Regions from separate parts of the Halomonas sp. HMF6819 genome, predicted to be linked through region 2. Evidence: riboswitches for the same ligand, from Rfam matches in the RefSeq annotation. Region 2 holds a riboswitch; the other holds the start of a gene.

Region 1 (9,956 bases), on a different contig from region 2:
CGCGCTTTGCGCTCATTGTTTTATTTACATCCGGGCGCTTGTTCATGCCCAACAGAAGGGGCTAGGTAACCTCTTCGTTATGCAGTGCTTCGGCGGCGCCCAGCAGCCCCGTCCAGGGGTGGGTGACCACCTGAATGGGAATGTCGGCGTTGTAGGCTTGCATGCGGCCCTTATCGTTGAAGGCGCTTTTGAGCTCACTGTGCGGCAGCCAGTCGAGCAGCCGGGGCAGGATGCCGCCGCACAAATAGACGCCGCCGCGTGCCCCCATGGTCAACGTGGCGTCGCCGCAAACGTTGCCCAGTATCTTCAAAAAACGCAGCAGCGCGGTGCGCGCCAGCGTATCGCCGTCGTCGGCGCCCTGGCTGATCTCTGCCGGGGTTTCGAAGCGCGGCGCGGCGCCGTCGAGCTCACAGTAGCCAAGATAGAGCTCGAAAAGCCCTTGACCGCACAGCACACGCTCAACGCTAACGCGGCCGTAGCGCTTTTGAAAAAAGCGTAAAAGCGCAAGCTCCTGCTCATCCATTGGCGCGAAGCTTACGTGGCCACCTTCGGTGGGCAGCGGAATCCAAGCGTGGCGGCCGGGAAAAACGCCGGCCACGCCAAGCCCGGTTCCTGGGCCGATGATCAGCCGCGCCGAGTGAGGCTGCGCGTGGCCAGCCTGGACCTCGAACAGGTGCGTCTCGTCGACATGGGGCACGCCAAGCGCCTGGGCGGTGAAGTCGTTGATCACCTTGAAAAGCGAAAGCCCCAGCGCCTCCTGAACATCGCGCTTGTCGAACGCCCAGTGGTTGTTGGTCATTTTTACGTGCTCGGCGTGGACCGGGCAGGCGAAGGCAAGACACGCCTCGGTAGGGGCCATCTCGTCGATGGCGCCCACCCGCTCGAGATAATCCCGAATGGCGTCGATGGGCTCAGCGTAGTCGGCGCAGGGCAGATTCAGCATGTCATAGGGCGCCGTGTCGCCGGGGATGACCAAGGCGAAGCGGGCGTTGGTGCCGCCGATATCGCCGATCAGCGCCGGTCGCATCAGGCGTCCTCCTCGCTAATCTGGCTCTGCTGGCGGGCCAGATCGTCGGCCTCAAAACCGCCGAACACGCCGGCGCCTTCCTCGCCGCGCATCGCCAGATGGCGAAAGCCACCGAAGAGCTCGCGGCCCATGCCGACGTGGTACTCGTCCAGGTTAGCGTGCGCGAGGCCGCGTTTGGCCCACTCCGCCGGGTCTACTTTGGCTTCGAGCACGCCGGTGTTGGCATCCAAAAAGACCACGTCGCCGTCGCGCAGTTTGGCCATCGGGCCGCCGTCGAGCGCCTCCGGGCTAATATGAATCGCCGCCGGAACCTTGCCCGAGGCGCCGGACATGCGCCCGTCGGTGACGAGTGCCACCTTGAAGCCGCGATCCTGCAGCACGCCCAGATACGGGGTGAGCTTGTGAAGCTCCGGCATGCCGTTGGCTTTCGGGCCCTGGAAGCGCACGACCACGACCACGTCGCGGTCGAGCTCGCCGGCTTCGAATGCGCCTTTCATCTGGTTCTGGTCGTCGAAAATGCGCACCGGCGCCTCGAGCACGCGGTGCTCCTCGGTGACGGCGGAAATCTTGATCACCCCGCGGCCCAGGTTGCCGTCGAGCACGGTCAAGCCCCCGGTCGGTGCAAAAGGCGTGGCCACCGGACGCAGTACGTCCTCGTCCAGGCTCGCCTCGACCCCTTCGCGCCAAACGAGCTTGCCACCCTCCAGGAAGGGCTCCTGGGTGTAGGCGGTCAGCTCGGTGCCGAACACGGTGGGAATATCGCCGTGAATAAGGCCCGCACCAAGCAGTTCGCGGAACAGATAGCTCATGCCACCGGCGGCCTGGAAGTGGTTAATATCCGCCTGGCCGTTGGGGTAGACCTGCATCAGGCTCGGCGTGACGGCGGAAAGCTCGGTGAAGTCGTCCCAGGTCAGCGTGATGCCGGCGGCGGCGGCCATGGCGATCAGGTGCATGGTGTGGTTGGTGGAGCCGCCGGAAGCCAGCAGCCCGACCACGGCATTGACGATGGCGCGCTCGTCGATCTGCTTGTAGAACGGGCGGTAGTTGCCGCCGGGCTCGGTGTTGCGAATCGCCTGCTCGGTGGCGAAGCGGGTCAGCGCCTCGCGCATCTCGGTGCCCGGGTTGACGAACGAGGTGCCCGGCAGGTGCAGGCCCATCACCTCCATCATCAGCTGGTTGGAGTTGGCGGTGCCGTAAAAAGTACAGGTACCCGGGCTGTGATAGGACTCGGACTCCGCCTCCAAAAGCTCCGCGCGGCCCACCTTGCCCTCGGCGAAGAGCTGGCGCACCCGCGCTTTTTCCTTGTTGGGCAGCCCGGACGGCATGGGGCCGGCCGGCACGAACATCGCCGGCAGGTGGCCAAAGCGCGCCGCACCGATGAATAGCCCCGGCACGATCTTGTCGCATACGCCGAGATACAGCGCGGCGTCGAACATGTTGTGCGAAAGCCCTACGGCGGTGGCCATGGCGATCACGTCGCGCGAGAACAGCGAAAGCTCCATGCCCGGCTGGCCCTGAGTGACGCCGTCGCACATCGCCGGCACGCCGCCGGCGAACTGGGCGGTCGAGCCCATCGCACCCGCCGCCTCGCGAATGGTCGCGGGAAAGGTCTCGAAAGGCTGGTGCGCCGAGAGCATATCGTTGTAGGCCGAAATGATCCCCAGGTTGGCGCTGTTCATCAGCTTCAGCGAATCCTTCTCCTGCGGGCTGCAGGCGGCGAAGCCGTGGGCCAGGTTGCCGCAGGAGAGCTCGGCGCGGTGCACGCCCCGCTGGTGCTGATCAGCCATGCGCTTTTCATAAAGCGCCCGGCGCTCGCGAGAGCGCTCGCGAATGCGCTGTGTCACCTTGGCGACGGTGTCGTTTAACGGGGCAGATGCGGTGGACGTCATGGAAACCTCGGCTAGGCGTTAGTCAGGGCATGCTATGTAGTTATTTTACATACTTTGCGGCCAGTTTAAGCCGCTATCGAGCGGCATTAAACCTTTTAGCGCAGATTTAAGGCGCAATTTTGGTAACTTTCCTACTGAATCGCCCGCCGCGCCGGATGCAAAGAGTGATGAAGCGTACCTTGCGCTCGCCGATCCGGCTGTCGGCTAGCACGATGGCGTTTTTCATCAGCATGCTCGAAAGGTTCAGCATGCCCAAAAGGGCGGCGAAGGTGAAGGGCAGATCGGAACCCAAAGCCCAATGGTCACATCTGGAACAGGCGCCAGCGCCGCCGGGCTTTGTTACCATGGCCCAGCGGCGGCCGCTGGCTTGCCGATTGCCTGTTGGTCTTATCCACGCGCTCGTTTTATTCACTGCTTTCGGAGCCTGACATGCCCCGCGACTTTTCGCGTATCACGCCTTTCGATACCGCCTTTCAAACGCGCGCGCGAGCCTATCTCGACACATTGACCAAGCCGCCGGGAAGCCTTGGCCGGTTAGAAGACCTGGCGGTGTCGCTTTGTCATATCACCGGCACGCTCACGCCAAACGTCGACACGCCCGGCATCGTCGTCTTCGCTGCCGACCACGGCGTGGCCGAGGAGGGCGTTTCCGCCTTTCCCCAGGAAGTGACCGCACAGATGGTCGCCAACTTCGCCAAGGGTGGGGCGGCGATCAACGTGTTCGCCCGCCAGATCGAGGCGCGCGTCGAGGTGGTCGACGTAGGCGTGGCGAGCGATGTCCGCGCCGAGGGCGTGGTGGACGCTAAAGTGCGCCGCGGGACGCGCAACTTCGCCCGTGAAAACGCAATGAGCGCCGCCGAGCTCGATCAGGCCCTGCAGGTGGGTATCGACGCCGTCGAGCGGGCCGCTAATGCCGGCTGCAAGAGCCTGATTTTAGGCGAAATGGGCATCGCCAACACCACCGCCAGCAGCGCCGTGCTGGCAGCATTGTTGAACCGGCCCGTCGGCCCGCTGGTGGGCGCCGGGACCGGCGTTGTCGAGCAGCGTCTGGCACATAAAATCGACGTGATCGAAAAAGCCCTTGCAGCGCGCGTGCCGGGGAGCGAGCCGTTGGCGGTGCTTGCCGCCGTTGGTGGGTTCGAGCTTGCCGCCATGGCCGGGGCGATGCTGGCAAGCGCCGAGCGCCGCTTGCCGGTAGTGGTCGACGGCTTCATTGCTTCAGTGGCGGCGCTGGCGGCGGTGCGGCTCTGCCCGCCGGTGCGCGAGGTTCTGATTTTCAGCCACCGCTCCGCCGAGCCCGGCCACGCCGTGGCGCTCGAGGCGCTCGCCGCGACCCCGCTGCTCGAACTCGACATGCGTCTGGGCGAGGGCAGCGGCGCCGCGCTTGCTTTCCCGCTGTTGAAAGCCGCCTGCGCGATGATCACCGAGATGGCCACCTTCGAGAATGCCGGGGTGACACGCTAGTGGGCGTGACGCTCATACTGCTGGCGGTGGCGATCGACCTGATCGTGGGCGACCCGCGCTGGCTGCCGCACCCGGTGGTCGGCATGGGCCGAGTGATCACATCGGTGGAGGGGCGGCTCAACCGCGGCGGGCGGCGCGCGCGGCGGCTCAAAGGCGCGCTTTTGACGCTTCTGGTGGTTGCCGGTACGTTTTGGCTCGCAACGCTTCTTCTCAATTGGCTGAGCATGGTGCATCCTTGGTTGAATATCGCGGCCGAGCTTTGGCTACTGGCCACCACGCTAGCCATCAAGGGGCTGGCGGACGCGGGCAGAGCCATCGCCGCACCGCTTGTTAAGGGGGATCTCGAGACGGCGCGAGAGGCGCTGTCGCGGGTGGTCGGGCGCGATACTGCCACGCTAAACGAGCCCGAGATCGCCCGCGGCGCGGTCGAAACCGTGGCGGAGAACACCGTCGATGGCATTACCTCGCCGCTGTTTTTCGCGCTGATCGGCGGCGCGCCGCTGGCGCTGGCTTACAAGGCGGTGAACACGCTGGACTCGATGGTGGGCTACAAAAATGCCCACTTCGCGGATTTTGGCTACGCCTCGGCAAAACTCGACGACATCGCCAACTGGCTGCCGGCGCGGCTCACTGCCGTGTGTCTTTGGGCGGCGGGGGCGCTTTGGAATGCCCTGGGGCGCGAGCCGCTGGCGGTGGCCGGTGCCTTTACCCATACCCGGCGCCAAGCGCCGCGCCACCCCAGTCCCAACGCCGGCTGGCCGGAGGCGATGGTGGCTTGGCTTTTGGGCGTAAAACTCGGCGGCGTGAACATCTATGGTGGCGAGCTTTCGCACCGCGCAACGCTGGGGCCGGGGCGCGTCGCGCTCGAGGCGCGCCATATCGATATCACCATTGGCCTGATGCACGCAGCCTGGGGGCTTTTTCTACTCATGATGATCGCGCTTGGCACGGCAGGAGAGGCGGTGTGATAAGCCTAAAAAAGTCGACAGGCGGCGCGGGCAAAAGGCTCGCGCCGTGTAATGTCACCTCATCTTCTCGTTCGAGCGTTCGATGATCGTGTTCGTCAGCGGCGGCGCACGCTCGGGAAAGTCTCAACTGGCCGAAGCGCTGACGCTGGCAAAAGCGCGCGAGCGCTGCTATTACGTGGCCACCGCTCGTTCGATTGATGCCGAGATGAGCGCGCGCGCCGCGCGCCACCGGGCCCGCCGTGACGGCCGCTGGATAACGCTGGAGGCGCCGCTCTACCCGGACGAAGCGGTCGCTTCTGTACCCGACGGCCAGGCCGTGCTGGTCGACTGCCTCACCCTCTGGGCGAGCCAGCTACTGTTTGGCCAGGCGTTCGAGCCGGCCGAGGCCGAACGGGAGGGGTTGCGCTGCCTAAAAAAGCTGCTCGGTGATGCCCGCGATCGAGGCCTGCACCTGGTCATCGTCTCCAACGATCTTAATGAAGCGCCGCTGCCGTCGGACCCCGGGGTCTGGCGCTTCGTCACGTTTTTGCAGCGCCTGCACCGGCTGTTGGCCCAAGAGGCGGACTCGGTGGTCGAAGTGGTCGCCGGGTGCGCCGTCGAGTGGAAGGTTGATCTCGACCTGCCTGACGCCGATACCCCGTCCCGAAACAGCGAAGAGTCCTCACCGTGAAAAACGCTCTGTTCGGCACCTTGCTGGCCTTTCAGTTCTTGACCCGCGTGCCGCTACCTATCGAGTGCCCCTGGAACGCCGCCACCCGGCGCTGGGCGCTGCGCGCCTATCCGGTGGTCGGGCTGTTCATCGGCGCGCTGCTGTGGCTTGCCGCGCTGTCGCTCGACGCGCTCGCGATGCCCGCACCGATTGCTGCACTTGCGCTGTTGAGCCTGTGGGTGGCGCTCGGCGGCGGCCTGCACCTGGACGGCGCGATGGACCTGGCCGATGCCCTCGGAAGCAACCAGCCGCTCGAGCGGCGTTTTGAGATCATGAAGGACCCCCAGGTGGGCAGCTTCGGGATACTGGCGCTATTTTTCCTGCTCGCCTGGAAGGCGGTGCTGCTCTGGGCGCTGGTCGACGTTGGCGCGCCCGCGCTGTGGCTGTTGATCGTGCCTGCGCTTGCCCGTTTCGCCGGCGCCGCCCTGCTGGTACTGAGCCCCTGCGCCCAATCAAGCGGGCTTGCCTACGCGTTCAAACGCTCGCTGACCCCGCGTGACGTGGCGCTTTCGCTGGTGCCGCTTCTGTGCGTGGCGTTTTTTTACCTGCCCTTGCTTGCCTGGCTTGCCGGGGCGCTTTTGTTCACCGCGCTGTTTCGCGCCGGGGTGCTTCGCGCCTTCAAGGGCATCAACGGCGACATGATTGGGGCGTTAATAGAAGGAGTCGAGCTTTGGCTAGTGATCTTGATGTGGAGCTGGTGGTGGTTCGCCACGGTATAACGTCCTGGAATCTCGAGCGGCGCTACCAGGGCCAGCGCGATATCGAGCTTTTGTTTCCCGACGCCGAGCCGGGGCTCAACGCGCTCAAGGAGGCGTTAAAGGGTGAGCATTTCGATGCAATCTACGCAAGCGACTTGACCCGCTGCCGCCAAACGCTCGAGTGGGCAAAGCCCGGCGCTACGCCGGCGAGTGTTTACCTGGAGCCCAGGCTTCGCGAGCTCGATTTCGGCGAGTATGAAGGCAAGGTCTACGACGAACTCAAGGAGGATCCGGGCTACCGGGCATGGATTGATAGCGTCGGAGAGCTTAAAATCCCCGGCGGCGAATCTGCCGGGGATCTGCGCGCGCGCCTGGACGGCTGGCTTTCGACGCTTGCCGACAACGCCCGGGCCCTTGGCCACCGGCGCGTGCTGGCCGTCACCCATGGCGGCGTGATTCGCGAACTGAGACGGCGTTTTGAAACCGTGGATTTCTGGGAGGCCACGGTGACCCAGGCCACCGGCCGGCGCCTGAACCTGACCCATCGCGCTAGAGAAGGAGAGTGGCAATGCAGCTTTTCATCGGCGGTGCCCGCGCAGGCAAGCGCGACGCCGTAAAAACGCGCTTTCAAAACGCGGCCTGGTGGACGCTCGCCCCGGGCCAGCGGCTGGCCGACTGCCACTCGATTTTGATTCCCGATACGCCGCTGGTAATTAACGGCGTGCTCGACTGGGTGGCCCGCGACGGCGCCCGTGAAACCGACAGCGACCGTTTGCGCGCCCAGTGGCGCGAGGATCTGGCCGCACTTTGCCGCGCCGCCAGGGCGTGCAACGCCACGATCGTGCTGATCATGAGCGAGGTCGGCCGCGGCCTGGTGCCCATGGCGCGCGAAGAGCGCCGCCTGCGCGATCTCAACGGCTGGTTCAGCCAGGACGCCGCACAGCATGCCGAGCGGGTCTGGTACGTGCGCCACGGCCTGGTGCAGCGCCTTGGCGCGCCCGCAAGCGCCCCGTCGAGCCTGGTCGAGTGCGATTGACCTGGCCCTAACGGCTTGCTAGTTTACGCTCACTTTTGGGTGCCGGCCTTGCGTCGGTTAAACGGGAAGCTGGTGTCCATTCCAGCGCTGCCCCCGCAACGGTAATCGAGTCAAGAACGGCCATTACGCCACTGTGTCGCGCGCGATATGGGAAGGCCGCCGTTTTAAAGATGCTTTGCGCGTCTTTCGCTCGTCAGCCCGGAGACCGGCCCGAAAGCGCAAGGCGACTGAAAACGATGTTTCAGCGCCTTTACTGCCGAGACGCGGAGGGCGTGCTCAGGGCCGATACGGACGTGCGTTTCCGCTATTTTCCCTTGACGTCACCGCAACTGGCCATAAAAACCGGCTGTGCGGGTGAGCACGGCCAGCAAGGGACTTCTCATGCCTTACGCGCTCTTCCCGCGGCTTGGCGCTTTCGCGCTCGCCACGCTGCCGCTGGCGGTTCACGCCCAGACCACAGCGGCGACGACCCCAATAGCCTCCGATCTCGACCCGGTGGTGGTCACCGCCACGCTGGCCCCGCGCACTGCCAATCAAAGCCTCTCCTCGGTCACCGTGCTCGATGAAGCCGCCTTTCGCCGCCAGGATCCAACGAGCGTCACGGATCTTTTGCGCGGCCAGCCGGGCGTGGACGTTTCCAGCAACGGAAGCTTCGGCAAGAATGCGAGCTTGTATCTTCGCGGCACCGGCAGCGCGCAAAACGTGCTCCTGATCGACGGCATTCGCCTGCGCTCGGCCACCAGCGGCGGTGCGGCTTGGGGGAGCCTCGACCCGCGCCTGTTCGAGCGCGCTGAAATCGTGCGCGGGCCGCGCGGTAGCCTGTTTGGGGCGGACGCCATCGGCGGTGTGGTGCAGCTTTTCACCCACGAGCCCGACGAGGCAAACGGCCCGCAGCCGAGACTTTCGTTCGGCGGCGGCTCCTTCGGTACGGCGCGAGCAAGCGCGGGGCTCAGCGGGGTCGAGGGCGGCACTCGCTACAGCTTCGCGGCCAGCCACTTCAACACCGACGGCGAGCCGGTGCGCCGAGGCGGCGACGACAAGGGCTATGACAACACCACCGCACTCGCCCGCGTGTCCCACGTCTTTGATAGCGGGGTCGAGGCCGGCGCGCTGGCGCTGCGTGCGCGCGGCAATAACGAGTACGACGGCGGCGAGAACGACTTCGTCCAGCAGGTCGCCGGTGTTTACGTCGATACCCCGGTGGTCGAGGGCTGGCGCTCGCGCTTGACGCTTTCCGAGGCTCGCGACGAGAGCGACAACGTCGACGAGTTCGGCGACTCCACCTTCGACACGAACATTCGCACCGCGCGCTGGCAGAACACCTTCAGCGTCGGCATGCACGAATTCATCGCGGGCGTCGAGCAGAGCGAAGACCGGATCGACAGCACCATCGATTACGATGAGACGAGCCGCGACAATACCGCCGCCTTCACCCAGGCGCTGTTCGACTTCGCGCCCTTTACGCTGCAAACCAGCGCCCGCTTCGATCACAACGAAAGCTACGGCGATGAGGTGACCGGAAGTGTGGCACTCGGTTTCGATCTCGATGCCCACCACACCCTGCGGGCAAGTTTTGGCACCGCCTTCAACGCGCCGACCTATAACCAGCTTTACTACCCGAATTTCGGCAACCCGGACCTCGACTCCGAGACATCCGAGACCTTTGAAATCGGCGCGCGCGGGCAGTACGCGACCCTCTTCTGGGACGCTGCGCTCTACCAGACCGACATCGACAACCTGATCGCCGGCCAGGGCGAGCAGTTCAACGTGCCTACCTCGCGCATTCGCGGCGCCGAGCTTTCCGGCGGCGTGGAGCAGGGCGGCTGGACGGTTGCCGCCGCGCTCACCTACACCGACCCTGAAAACCGCGCCACCGGTAACCGGCTTACCAACCGCGCCACCCAAAGCCTGCGTCTGGACGTGGACCGGGAGCTCGGCGAGTACTCGGTCGGCGGCTCCTGGATCGCCCAGAATCACCGCTACCGCGATGCGGCCAACGAGGATCGCCTGGCCGGCTACGGGCTGGTCAACCTGCGCGCCGGCTGGCAGTTCGCGCCCATGTGGACCGCGCGGGTGACGCTGGAGAACGCGCTGGACCAGGACTACGTCACCACGCGCTCGTTTGATGGTGCCGACTACATCAACGCCGGCCGCGCGGCGTTTTT
Region 2 (9,956 bases):
CTGCGCAACCCGGCGGCGTTTTGCGGCGTAGTGGGCTTTCGCCCTACGCCCGGGCTGGTGCCGGGCAACCGCGCCCAAGCTTGGCTTCCGATGTCGATGAACGGCCCCATGGCGCGCACCGTGGATGACGCCGCGCTGATGCTCTCGACGATGATCCGCCCAGACCGCCGCGATCCCTGGACGCCGGTCGTCGAGAATCAGCCGGTTCACGCACCATCGGCGTTTCGCCAGCTTCCCCGAGTGGATCTTTGCAGCCAGCGCGTCGCCTTTACCGAGGATTTCGGCTTCGCCATGACCGAAAAGCTCGTGCGTCGAAGCTTCAGCGACAAGCTCGCCCGCTTCGGCCACGTTTTCGGTCGGCTTGACGACACCCACCCCGAATGCCCGCACGTCGACGACACCTTCGCGGTGATTCGCGCGCTCTGTTTTTCCGGCATGCACCGGGAGCTCTTGCAGCAGTACCCGGACCAGGTCGGCCCTAACGTGCGCGATAACGTCCGTGAAGGCGAAAGCTACTCGGCGCTGGACGTGGTGCGCGCGCTGACCCAGCAGCAGACCCTTTACCGCCACTGGCAAACGTTTTTCGAGCACCACGACTTCGTGCTGGCGCCGACCACCACCATCAGCCCGCGGGACTGGCACGAGCTCTACCCCGCCGAGATCGACGGCGAGCCGACGCAAAGCTACTACCACTGGCTCTCGATGGCCTACGCCTCCACACTCGCCGGCCACCCGTCGGTGACGCTGCCGACCGGGCGCGACGAAAACGGGCTGCCCTTCGGCCTACAGATCATTGGCCGGCGCGGCAGCGACCTAGAGACCCTGGCCTTCGCCCGCGAGCTCGAGACGCTGTTTGCCGATGACGACGCCCTGGCCCGCCCCCGAGTCGACCTCTCCTATCTGCGTGATGCGGCCCCGCTTAGGGAAGCCGAGGGCTTTATGGGCTTCTAGGGTCTGTCTGAAAAGTCGTCGAGCGAAGGCAAGACAAGGCAAAAATTGGCGAAGAAGCGGAGTTTACGTTAAGTAAATGAGCATTCTGAGCCAATTTTTAACGCCGTATTGTCGAGCGCAGACACTTTTCAGACAGAGCCTGGCCCCGTTTGACGCCTTTTTCGCTGTTCATTCAAGAGGTAAATGTATGGCTCACCGCACGTTCGATGACTGGCAAACCCTCGCCCGCGACGGCACCGACCCGTTTCTGGGGGCGCTTGCCCGTCGCGAAGAGACCTTTTGGGTCAACCCCAAGCGCGTAGCCTTCGCCACCGTGCGCGACTCGCTGTCACTCGACTCAACCGATATCGACGAGGCCGAGGCGCGCCTTTCGCGCTTCGCCTCCTATTTCGTCGAGGCGTTCCCCGAGACCGCGCCTCAGGCGGGCATCATCGAATCGCCGCTCCAACGCGCCGACTCGCTCGCCTTCGCCGCCGCCGAGCGCTGGCGGGTGTCCGCCCCGGCAAGCCTGTGGCTCAAGTACGATAGCCACCTGCCGATCTCCGGATCGATCAAGGCCCGTGGCGGCTTTCACGAGGTGCTGCTCTACGCCGAAACTCTGGCCCTGGAGCACGACCTTGTCACCAGGGAAGACGACTACGCCTGCTTCGCTACGGCGGCGTTCAAAACACTGTTCGCGCACCACTCGATCGTGGTGGGCTCGACCGGCAACCTGGGGCTGAGCATCGGCATCCTGAGCGCCCAGCTTGGCTTCCAGGTGACGGTGCACATGTCCGCCGATGCCCGCCCCTGGAAAAAGACACTGCTGCGCGAAAAAGGCGTTCAGGTGGTCGAGCACCCGTCCGATTACAGCGTCGCCGTAGCCCAGGGGCGCGAGGAAGCGCTGGCCACGCCCCGCTGCCACTTCGTCGACGACGAGGACTCGACGGCGCTATTTCTGGGCTACGCCGTCGCCGCCCGGCGCCTGCAGCGCCAGCTCGAAGAGCAGCGCGTTCGCATCGATGATGACCATCCGCTGATCGTCTACCTGCCTTGTGGGGTGGGCGGAGGCCCTGGCGGGGTCGCCTTCGGCCTGAAGCACGTTTTCGGCGACGCCGTACACTGCGTGTTCGCCGAGCCTACCTCGTCACCCTGCATGCTGCTCGGCATGGCCACGAACCTGCACAACGCCATTAGCGTTCAGGATATCGGCCTGAGCAATCAGACCTGCGCCGACGGCCTGGCCGTCGGCCGCCCCTCCGCTTTTGTCGGCACGCTCATGGAGCCGCTGCTCGACGCGCTCTATACCGTGAGCGACGACGAACTCCATGCGCTGGTCGCGCTGGTCAAGCAAAGCGAAAAGCTGGGCCTCGAGCCCTCCGCCGTTGCGGGCTTGCCCGGCTTTGCCCACTTGGCCCGCGCCGACCGCGCCACGCTCGAAACCCTTGGCCTTGCCGGCCATCTCGCCAAGGCTACCCACCTGGTCTGGGCCACCGGCGGCTCGATGGTGCCTGAGGAAGAGATGCGAGGGTATCTGGAAAAGGGTCGCGCGGCACTGGGCAGGGCCCAAGCGTCTATCGCCTAACCGGTCTGCGGATGCGAGCCCAACAGGGCCTCGCGCCGTCCCACCGGTCGCCTCAACCAACACGTCATCAGCACCACCGCCAGCAGCACCTCGGCCAGGTCGCCGCCGTAGTACATCCACTGGGCGGCGGCCTGAACGTGCTCAAGGGTGTGGCCGGTGTTGCGGGGAAAGCCCCACCCGTACATCAGCTTGCCCAGCAGGCTATGGGTGGCGATCGCGGCGAACAGCACGCCCAGACGAACGCGCACGCCAAGCCGGTGCGGCGAGGCGTCGGGCTCGGCGAGGATCGCCCAGCAGAAGAGATACCCCGCCAGCAGAAAGTGCAGATGAATCAGGTAGTGAAGCGCGGAGTTTTGCAGTGAGGCGGCGTAGAGCGGCGTCAGATAGAGCACGTACATGCCGCCGACATTGAGCAAAAGGGCGGTGACCGGATGAGCGAGAAAGCGGATGAAGCGGCTATGCAGCAGCGCCACCATCCACTTGCCGCCGGCCTGGGGCAGCGTTTTTAGCAGCAGCGTTACTGGGGCGGCCAGCACCCAGGCAAGCGGGGCGAACATACCGATCAACAGGTGCAGCGTCATGTGGCCCACCAGATCGGCGTGCGCCCAGCGCATCAACGAAGGCCAGAACGCGATGGCTAAAAGCGTACTGCCCAGTACGAAAAAGCCGCAGCGCCAGAGGCTCCAGTGCCCTTCAAGGCGCTGGAGCCAGGCCGCCATCAGGTACTGGCAGGTGACGAGCACGACCAGTAAAAACGGCAGCCAGTCGAGCGGCGAAGGGTGGCCGGCGTGCATTTAGCGCGCGGGCAACGCGCGGGCGCGGCGCCAGCACCAGGCTCCGATCAGTAGAAACCCGATCGCGAAGGCATTCCAGACCAAGTCGTACATCAGCGGGTCCACCCCGTAGCGAATCTGGTGCAGACGCAGAATCTTGTGGTTGATGAGCCCATCAAAAAGTTGAAAGCCGCCCATCCCCAGAAAGAAACCCGCCTTCACCCAGGCGATACTCAAGCGCCCTCGCTGTGAAAGATCCAGCAGCAGAAACACGCCCACCACCACCGCCAACAACTCGAAGGCGTGCAGCAGGCCATCGGAAAGAATGCCGAAAGCAGGCGTGGAGAAATCGAAAAAATGGTGCCACTGCAGCAGCTGGTGAAAGACGATTTCATCGAGCGCGGCCATCGCGCCGATGCCTACCAGCACCGCCGCCCAGCGCGAGCGCTTGATGTCGTGGATTTCGCTTTTGTTCACATCATACGTCATGGATCGCTCCCTGGTGTCGCTATCAGCGTAGGCAAGGCGCCGGACGAGCGCCAGCGCGGCGCGGGCCGTGATTGCCCTCCTTTGCAGCGCTCTCTAGAATGGCCGGCGTCGGTGTTCCTTAACGGAACTTGATAGGGAATCCGAAGTGCTTCGCGCGAACCGGAACTGCCCCCGCAACTGTAGGCGGCGAGCGATGCTCACACGTGCCACTGGACATGCGTCCGGGAAGGCGAGCTAGCGTTGACCCGTGAGTCAGGAGACCTGCCGACGCATCCTCACCATCAGGCCGCGCCTTGCGCGCCGATCATGCACGGGAGTGTACATGATGCTGAACCGATCCCCGGCGCTGGCCTTGGCAGGGCTGTGCGTCTCTCTGGGCGCGTGCGCCCACGCCCTGGCCGCCACCGACTACCCGCTCACGCTCGAAAGCTGCGGCCACGAAATCACTCTGGAAAAGGCGCCGTCGCGCGTGGTCACCATCGGCCAGGCACCGACGGAATTGCTCTATTTGCTGGGCCTTGAAGACCACGTGGCGGGCACCTCGCTCTGGGTCAATCCGGTGCTCGACGCGTTTGCCGAAGCGAATGCCGACGTCGAGCGGCTCTCCGATAACGCGCCGAGCTTCGAAAGCGTGCTGGCGAAAGAGCCGGATTTGGTGATCTCCGCCTATGAGTGGATGGTCGGCCCCGCCGGCGTTGTGGGCACTCCGGAGATGTTCGACGACGCCGACGTTGCGCTCTGGACGCTGCCCACCGAGTGCGTAGGCAAGGACAACCGTCAAAGCATGGATGGCGCGCGCGACAGCCTGTTCGACCCGGCGCTGGTGTACCAAAGCATCGAAACGCTGGCCGAGATCTTCGACATCGCCGAGCGAGGTGAAGAAGCCGTGAGCGACCTTCAGGCCCGCGAAACCGCCGCGATCGACGCCGCGCAAGCGCTCGATTTACCCAATGAGCTTCGCGGCGTGTTCTGGTACTCCTCCGCGGATTTGGGGATCGACCCCTACGTCGCCGGCGTCAACAGCGTGCCGGACTGGATGATGAGCACCCTTGGCATCGACAACGTGGTGAGCGCCGAGGAGGAGTGGCCGACGGTCGGCTGGGAGAGCATCGCCCGCGCCGAGCCGACCTTCATCGCCGCCGCGCGCATGGACCGGCGCCGGTTTCCCGCCGACGACATCGCCGTAAAGCGCGAATTCTTGCAAAACGACCCGGTCACCCAACTGCTCGAAGCCGTCGAGCAGGACCGGCTGGTCGAGATCGACGCCCACGCCATGGATCCGTCGATTCGCAGCATCTACGCCCTCGAGACGCTGGTCGAGGCGCTGGCCGAAATGGATCTGTCGCCCTGATGAGGGCGACACATTTGGGCGCCGGCTCCGCGCGATGGGTCTGGCTGATGCCGCTATGTTTGATCGCGGCGCTGTTGATCGGCGCCTCGGTCGGCGAGACGCGCATCCCGCTTGCCACCGTGCTGGAGGTGCTGGCGAGCAAGCTTGGTGTGATCGACCACCCGCTTTCAACGCTGGACGAGGCGATCGTGTGGCACTACCGCCTGGCGCGCGCCGTCGTGGCGGCGTGCTGCGGCGCGGGGCTGGCAGTGTCCGGGGTGATCCTGCAGGCGCTGCTGCGTAATTCGCTGGCCGACCCCTACCTGCTGGGCATCTCGGCGGGCGCCTCGACCGGGGCGGTCACGGTGACCGTGGCGGGTCTCGGGGCGGGAATGATCTCGATGTCCATGGGCGCCTTCGCCGGCGCTCTGGCCGCTTTTAGCTTCGTGGCGCTGCTGGCGCACCTGGCCGGCGGCGGCCAGGGCGTGCGCGGTGCGGGCATTTTGATTCTCGCCGGTATCGCCGGGGCGCAGCTCTTTAACGCGCTGACTGCCTTCATCATCGCCCACTCCGCCAACGCCGAGCAGGCCCGGGGCATCATGTTCTGGCTGCTGGGCAATCTTTCCGCGGTGCGCTGGCCGGACGCCTGGCTTGCCATGCCGGTGGCCGGGGCGAGCCTGGCGGTGGCGCTTTCACAGGTGCGCTCGCTGGATGCCTTCGCCTTCGGCGCGGAAAGCGCAGCCTCGCTGGGTGTGAATCTTCGGGCAACAAAAGGGCTTTTGATCGGCACCGCGGCGCTGGCGACGGCGGTGATGGTGTCGATCACCGGCGCGATTGGCTTCGTCGGGCTGGTGGTGCCCCACGCCTGCCGGCTTCTGGTCGGCGTGCGCCACCGACGGCTGGTGCCGGCGACCGCCTTGTGCGGGGCGGTGTTCATGGTGCTGTGCGACGTGGTGTCCCGGGTGGTGATTCCCGGTCAGGTGCTGCCCATCGGCGTGATCACCGCGCTGGTCGGCGCGCCGGCGTTTGCCTACCTGATGGTGCGGGGGCGGCGATGAATAAAGCGACACCGCCGCTGCCGCTACTGAGCGCTCTAGGCGTGAGCTTTTCGGCGTCGGGGCGAACGCTCGTCGACGGTGTCGATCTCGACGTCTTTGCCGGCGAAACCCTGGGCGTGATCGGCCCCAACGGCGCGGGCAAATCGACGCTTTTGCGCCTGCTGGCCGGACTCTTGCCGCCAGGCCTTGGCGAGGTGCGCTTCGAGAATGCGCCGCTTTCGCGCCTGAGCCGGCGCCAGATCGCCCGACGCATGGCGCTGGTGGCGCAGCAGGCGGAAACCGACGAGCGGCTCACCGCCCGCGACGCGGTGGAGCTTGGCCGCACGCCCTGGCTTGGGCGGCTGGGCAACTGGCGCGCCGAGGACACCGCCGCCGTCGACCGGGCGCTCGAGGCGGTGGAGATGGCCGCGCTTGCCGACCGGCCCTGGGCCTCGCTTTCCGGCGGCGAGCGCCAGCGCGTGCACATCGCCCGCGCCCACGCGCAACAGCCGCAGCTGATGCTGCTCGACGAACCCACCAATCATCTCGATATCCACCACCAGCTCGCCATTGTCGCGCTGATCAAGACGCTTCCGATCACCGCCGTGGTCGCGCTGCACGATCTTTCCCACGCGCTGCGCTGCGACCGGGTACTGGCGCTTTTGGAAGGTCGCGTAGTAGCGCTTGGTTCGCCGCTCGAGGTGCTGACGCCCGCGCTTCTGCGCGCGCTGTTCGGCGTCGAGGCGCGGCTGGTGGACGACCCTGAAGGCGACACGCCGCTCATCGCTTTCAACCGGCGCTGCTGAAGGCGCCCACGCGGCCGGTTTCTCGATGGATGGTGCTAGCCGCTATAATGAAAAGGCAAGCGGCCCGTCTCGCTTGCCTGGACCTTCTCCCTCTTTCAAACGAGCCTTTCATGACCCGCGTCGCCCTTTTCGTGGATACCCAGAACGTTTACTACACTGTGCGCGACGCCTTCGGTAAGCACTTCGACTACGGCGCTTTCTACCGGCGGGCGGGCGCCAATCGCGAGGTCGTCGCGGCTTTTTGCTACGCCACCGACAAGGGGGATTCGAAGCAGCGCGGGTTTCAGAACGCGCTGCGCCATATCGGTTTCGAGGTGAAGCTCAAGCCTTTCATTCAGCGCGCCGATGGCTCCGCCAAGGGCGACTGGGACGTGGGTATTACGCTCGACGCCATTGAATACGCCGAGCGGGCCGATGTGATCGTGCTGGTGTCCGGCGATGGCGACTTCGACCTGCTGGCCGAGAAGATCCGCCGGGTGCACGGCAAGCGCGTCGAAGTGTACGGCGTCGCCGCGCTCACCGCCGCCTCGCTGATGCGCGCGGCGAGCGAGTTCGTGCCCATCGAGGGCGAGCTACTGCTCAGCTAACCTGACCAAGCCAAGCATCGATTTCACGAATGACGATGTCCGGGTGGGTCATGTGGATGCAGTGCCCGACACACGGCAGTTCCTGGAGCGTGCTCTGCGGCATGCGCGCATGCATGTAGCGCCCCACCGCCGGGTTGGCCAGCGAGTCGACCTGGCTTTGCAGCAGCAAAGCCGGATGCGTCACGCGGGGAAGCAGCGCCCGGTAGTCGGCGAAGAAGGTCGCCTTGGCAAATACCCTGGCCACGATCGGGTCGGTGGAGCAGAAGCTTTCCGAGAGCTCGCCGATCAGCTGATCGGAGTTTTCCGTCCCCATTACCAGCGGCGCCAGATAGTGGGCCCAGCCGATGTAGTTGCGCTCCATCAGATCGATCAGCTCTTCGAGGTCGGCGCGCTCGAAGCCGCCTTGATACTCTGGCCCCACGTTTAAAAAGCAGGGCGAGGGGCAGATCATGACTTGGCTGGCAATACGTTCGGGAATCTCGAGCGCCGCCAGTTGCCCGACCGTGGCGCTAACGGAGTGGCCGACGAAGTGAACGTCGTTTAAATCGAGCGCTTCGCAGATCTCCACAACGTCCTGGGCGTAGCCTTCCAGGCTAGCGTAGCGCGCTTGATTGAACGCCGACAGCTGCGAGCGCCCAGAGCCGACGTAGTCGAACAGCACCAGCGTATAGCGCTTTGACAGCGCGGGTACGACGTACTGCCACACCCGCTGATCGCAGCCGAACCCGTGGGCCAGCACGAGCGTTTTTGCCCCGTCTCCTGTCACGGTCACGTTATTGCGCGCCGTGATGGATGTTTTGTTCAGCAAACCCAATGACTCCTCTGTGTTCTTAAGTGCCGTGCTCTTGAATGCCGTGCTCTTGTGTGCCGTACTTTTGATAAAACTCACGCTGTGTCCAACGTTCGACCCAGCCGGGAAACTCGTCGGCGGGCATGGGGCGGGCAATATAGTAGCCCTGGCCCGCTTCGCAGCCCAGCGCCACCAGCTTTTGACTGTGCTGCAGCGTTTCCACCCCTTCGGCGATCACGCCGCACTCGAAAGCGCTGGCAAAGCCGATCACGCCCTTGAGGATCGCCAGATCGCCGGGGCGAGTGAGCATGTTCTGCACGAAGCTGCGATCAATCTTGAGCGTATCCACGGGTAAGTCGCGCAGCTGGCTCAAGGAGGAGTAGCCGGTGCCGAAATCGTCCAGCGAAACCTTGAGCCCTAAAGCCCGGCAGGCGTTGATCGCCAGCGCCGCCTGAGCGACGTCCTGAATCGCGCTGGTCTCCAGCACCTCCAGTTCGATATTTGCTTTCGCTACCTCGGGCACGTCCGCCAGCATCATGCCCAGCTCCTGCAAAAACTGCGGATGCTGTAGATGGTAGCCATCGATATTGATACTGACGCTCAGGTTCAGGCCCTGTTCGCGCCATGTCTGCATTTGCAGCAGCGCCGTCATGATCACCCAGCGCCCAAGACGGATACCGCTTGGCGTGTTCGAGAGCACCGGTAAAAACGCCTGCGGGCCCAGCAGGCCCTGCTCGGGATGCAGCCAGCGGATCAGCGCCTCGGCGCCCAGCACCTCCCCCGTGCGCATGTTGACCTTGGGCTGATAGAAAAGCCGGAACTGTTCGCCGGCCAGCGCCTCATCGAGGCTTAAAAGCGCGGCATGGCGCTCTTTCTGAACGACCTCATCGTCGCTGTCGAAAAGGCAAACCTGGTTCTTGCCCGCAAGCTTGGCCTGATACATAGCCTGGTCTGCCTGGCGAATCAGCTGGTCGGGTTCCAGCGTGCTGGACTGCGGGTAAAACGTGATACCGATACTGGCCGAGAGGCTCAGCGACACGCCATCGATCGCCAGTGGCGCTGTCAGCCGTTGAGTCAGCCGATTCCAAATCGGCTCGTCCAGCACCCGGGAAAAGCGGCCATCGAGCACCACGACGAATTCGTCGCCGCCGAATCGCGCTACCAGATCGTGCTTGCGCAGCGTGTCGGCCAAGCGCATGGCGATCTGTGCAAGCGCCTTGTCGCCGGTTTCGTGGCCGTAGCGGTCGTTGATCTCCTTGAAACCGTCCAGGTCAATGAAGGCCAGCGCGAAGCCCTCGCTCCCTGGCCGGGCGCGGTCGATCTTTCGATCCAGATGCTTGCTCAAGGCGACCCGGTTGGGCAGCCCCGTCAGCGGGTCGGTGTGCGAAAGCGAACGCAGCAGCGTGACCTTCTGCTCCAGCAGTTGCTGGGTCTGCTTGAGTTTTTGAAAGAGATGCTCGGAGCGGTGGGCGCTGAGGATGCTCCAGAAGCAGCGCTGACAGGCCTCATCGTGCACCGCGCTGACCATCACCGGGAGGCTATGGCCGGTGGGTGTCCTCATCGTCAAGCGAATCTCTTCGCACTGCCCGTCTCGGGCAAGCGCCGGCACGAGAAACGACTCGCAAAGAA

The links. A riboswitch is a leader RNA that binds a small molecule or an ion and turns the genes downstream of it on or off. The one in region 2 is predicted to bind cobalamin.
Region 1: it holds a riboswitch for cobalamin, as region 2 does, so the genes downstream of both, ACGLWX_RS15365 (TonB-dependent receptor domain-containing protein) here and ACGLWX_RS15595 (ABC transporter substrate-binding protein) in region 2, are expected to answer to the same signal.

Annotation. Positions count from the first base shown of each region.
Region 1 covers NZ_JBIQVY010000005.1:233,681-243,636, reverse strand. Annotated here, with positions in the region: gene glk (glucokinase) at 62-1,027, opposite strand; gene edd (phosphogluconate dehydratase) at 1,027-2,916, opposite strand; gene ACGLWX_RS15400 (hypothetical protein) at 3,023-3,328, opposite strand; gene cobT (nicotinate-nucleotide--dimethylbenzimidazole phosphoribosyltransferase) at 3,346-4,380, shown strand; gene cbiB (adenosylcobinamide-phosphate synthase CbiB) at 4,386-5,348, shown strand; gene ACGLWX_RS15385 (bifunctional adenosylcobinamide kinase/adenosylcobinamide-phosphate guanylyltransferase) at 5,431-6,018, shown strand; gene ACGLWX_RS15380 (adenosylcobinamide-GDP ribazoletransferase) at 6,015-6,776, shown strand; gene ACGLWX_RS15375 (histidine phosphatase family protein) at 6,728-7,372, shown strand; gene ACGLWX_RS15370 (bifunctional adenosylcobinamide kinase/adenosylcobinamide-phosphate guanylyltransferase) at 7,324-7,791, shown strand; cobalamin riboswitch at 7,812-8,020, shown strand; gene ACGLWX_RS15365 (TonB-dependent receptor domain-containing protein) at 8,173-9,956, shown strand, end outside.
Region 2 covers NZ_JBIQVY010000006.1:26,687-36,642, reverse strand. Annotated here, with positions in the region: gene ACGLWX_RS15615 (amidase) at 1-951, shown strand, start outside; gene ACGLWX_RS15610 (D-serine ammonia-lyase) at 1,139-2,515, shown strand; gene ACGLWX_RS15605 (cytochrome c oxidase assembly protein) at 2,512-3,309, opposite strand; gene ACGLWX_RS15600 (DUF2243 domain-containing protein) at 3,310-3,777, opposite strand; cobalamin riboswitch at 3,870-4,061, shown strand; gene ACGLWX_RS15595 (ABC transporter substrate-binding protein) at 4,100-5,128, shown strand; gene ACGLWX_RS15590 (FecCD family ABC transporter permease) at 5,128-6,165, shown strand; gene ACGLWX_RS15585 (ABC transporter ATP-binding protein) at 6,162-6,950, shown strand; gene ACGLWX_RS15580 (NYN domain-containing protein) at 7,061-7,537, shown strand; gene ACGLWX_RS15575 (alpha/beta fold hydrolase) at 7,530-8,345, opposite strand; gene ACGLWX_RS15570 (EAL domain-containing protein) at 8,368-9,956, opposite strand, start outside.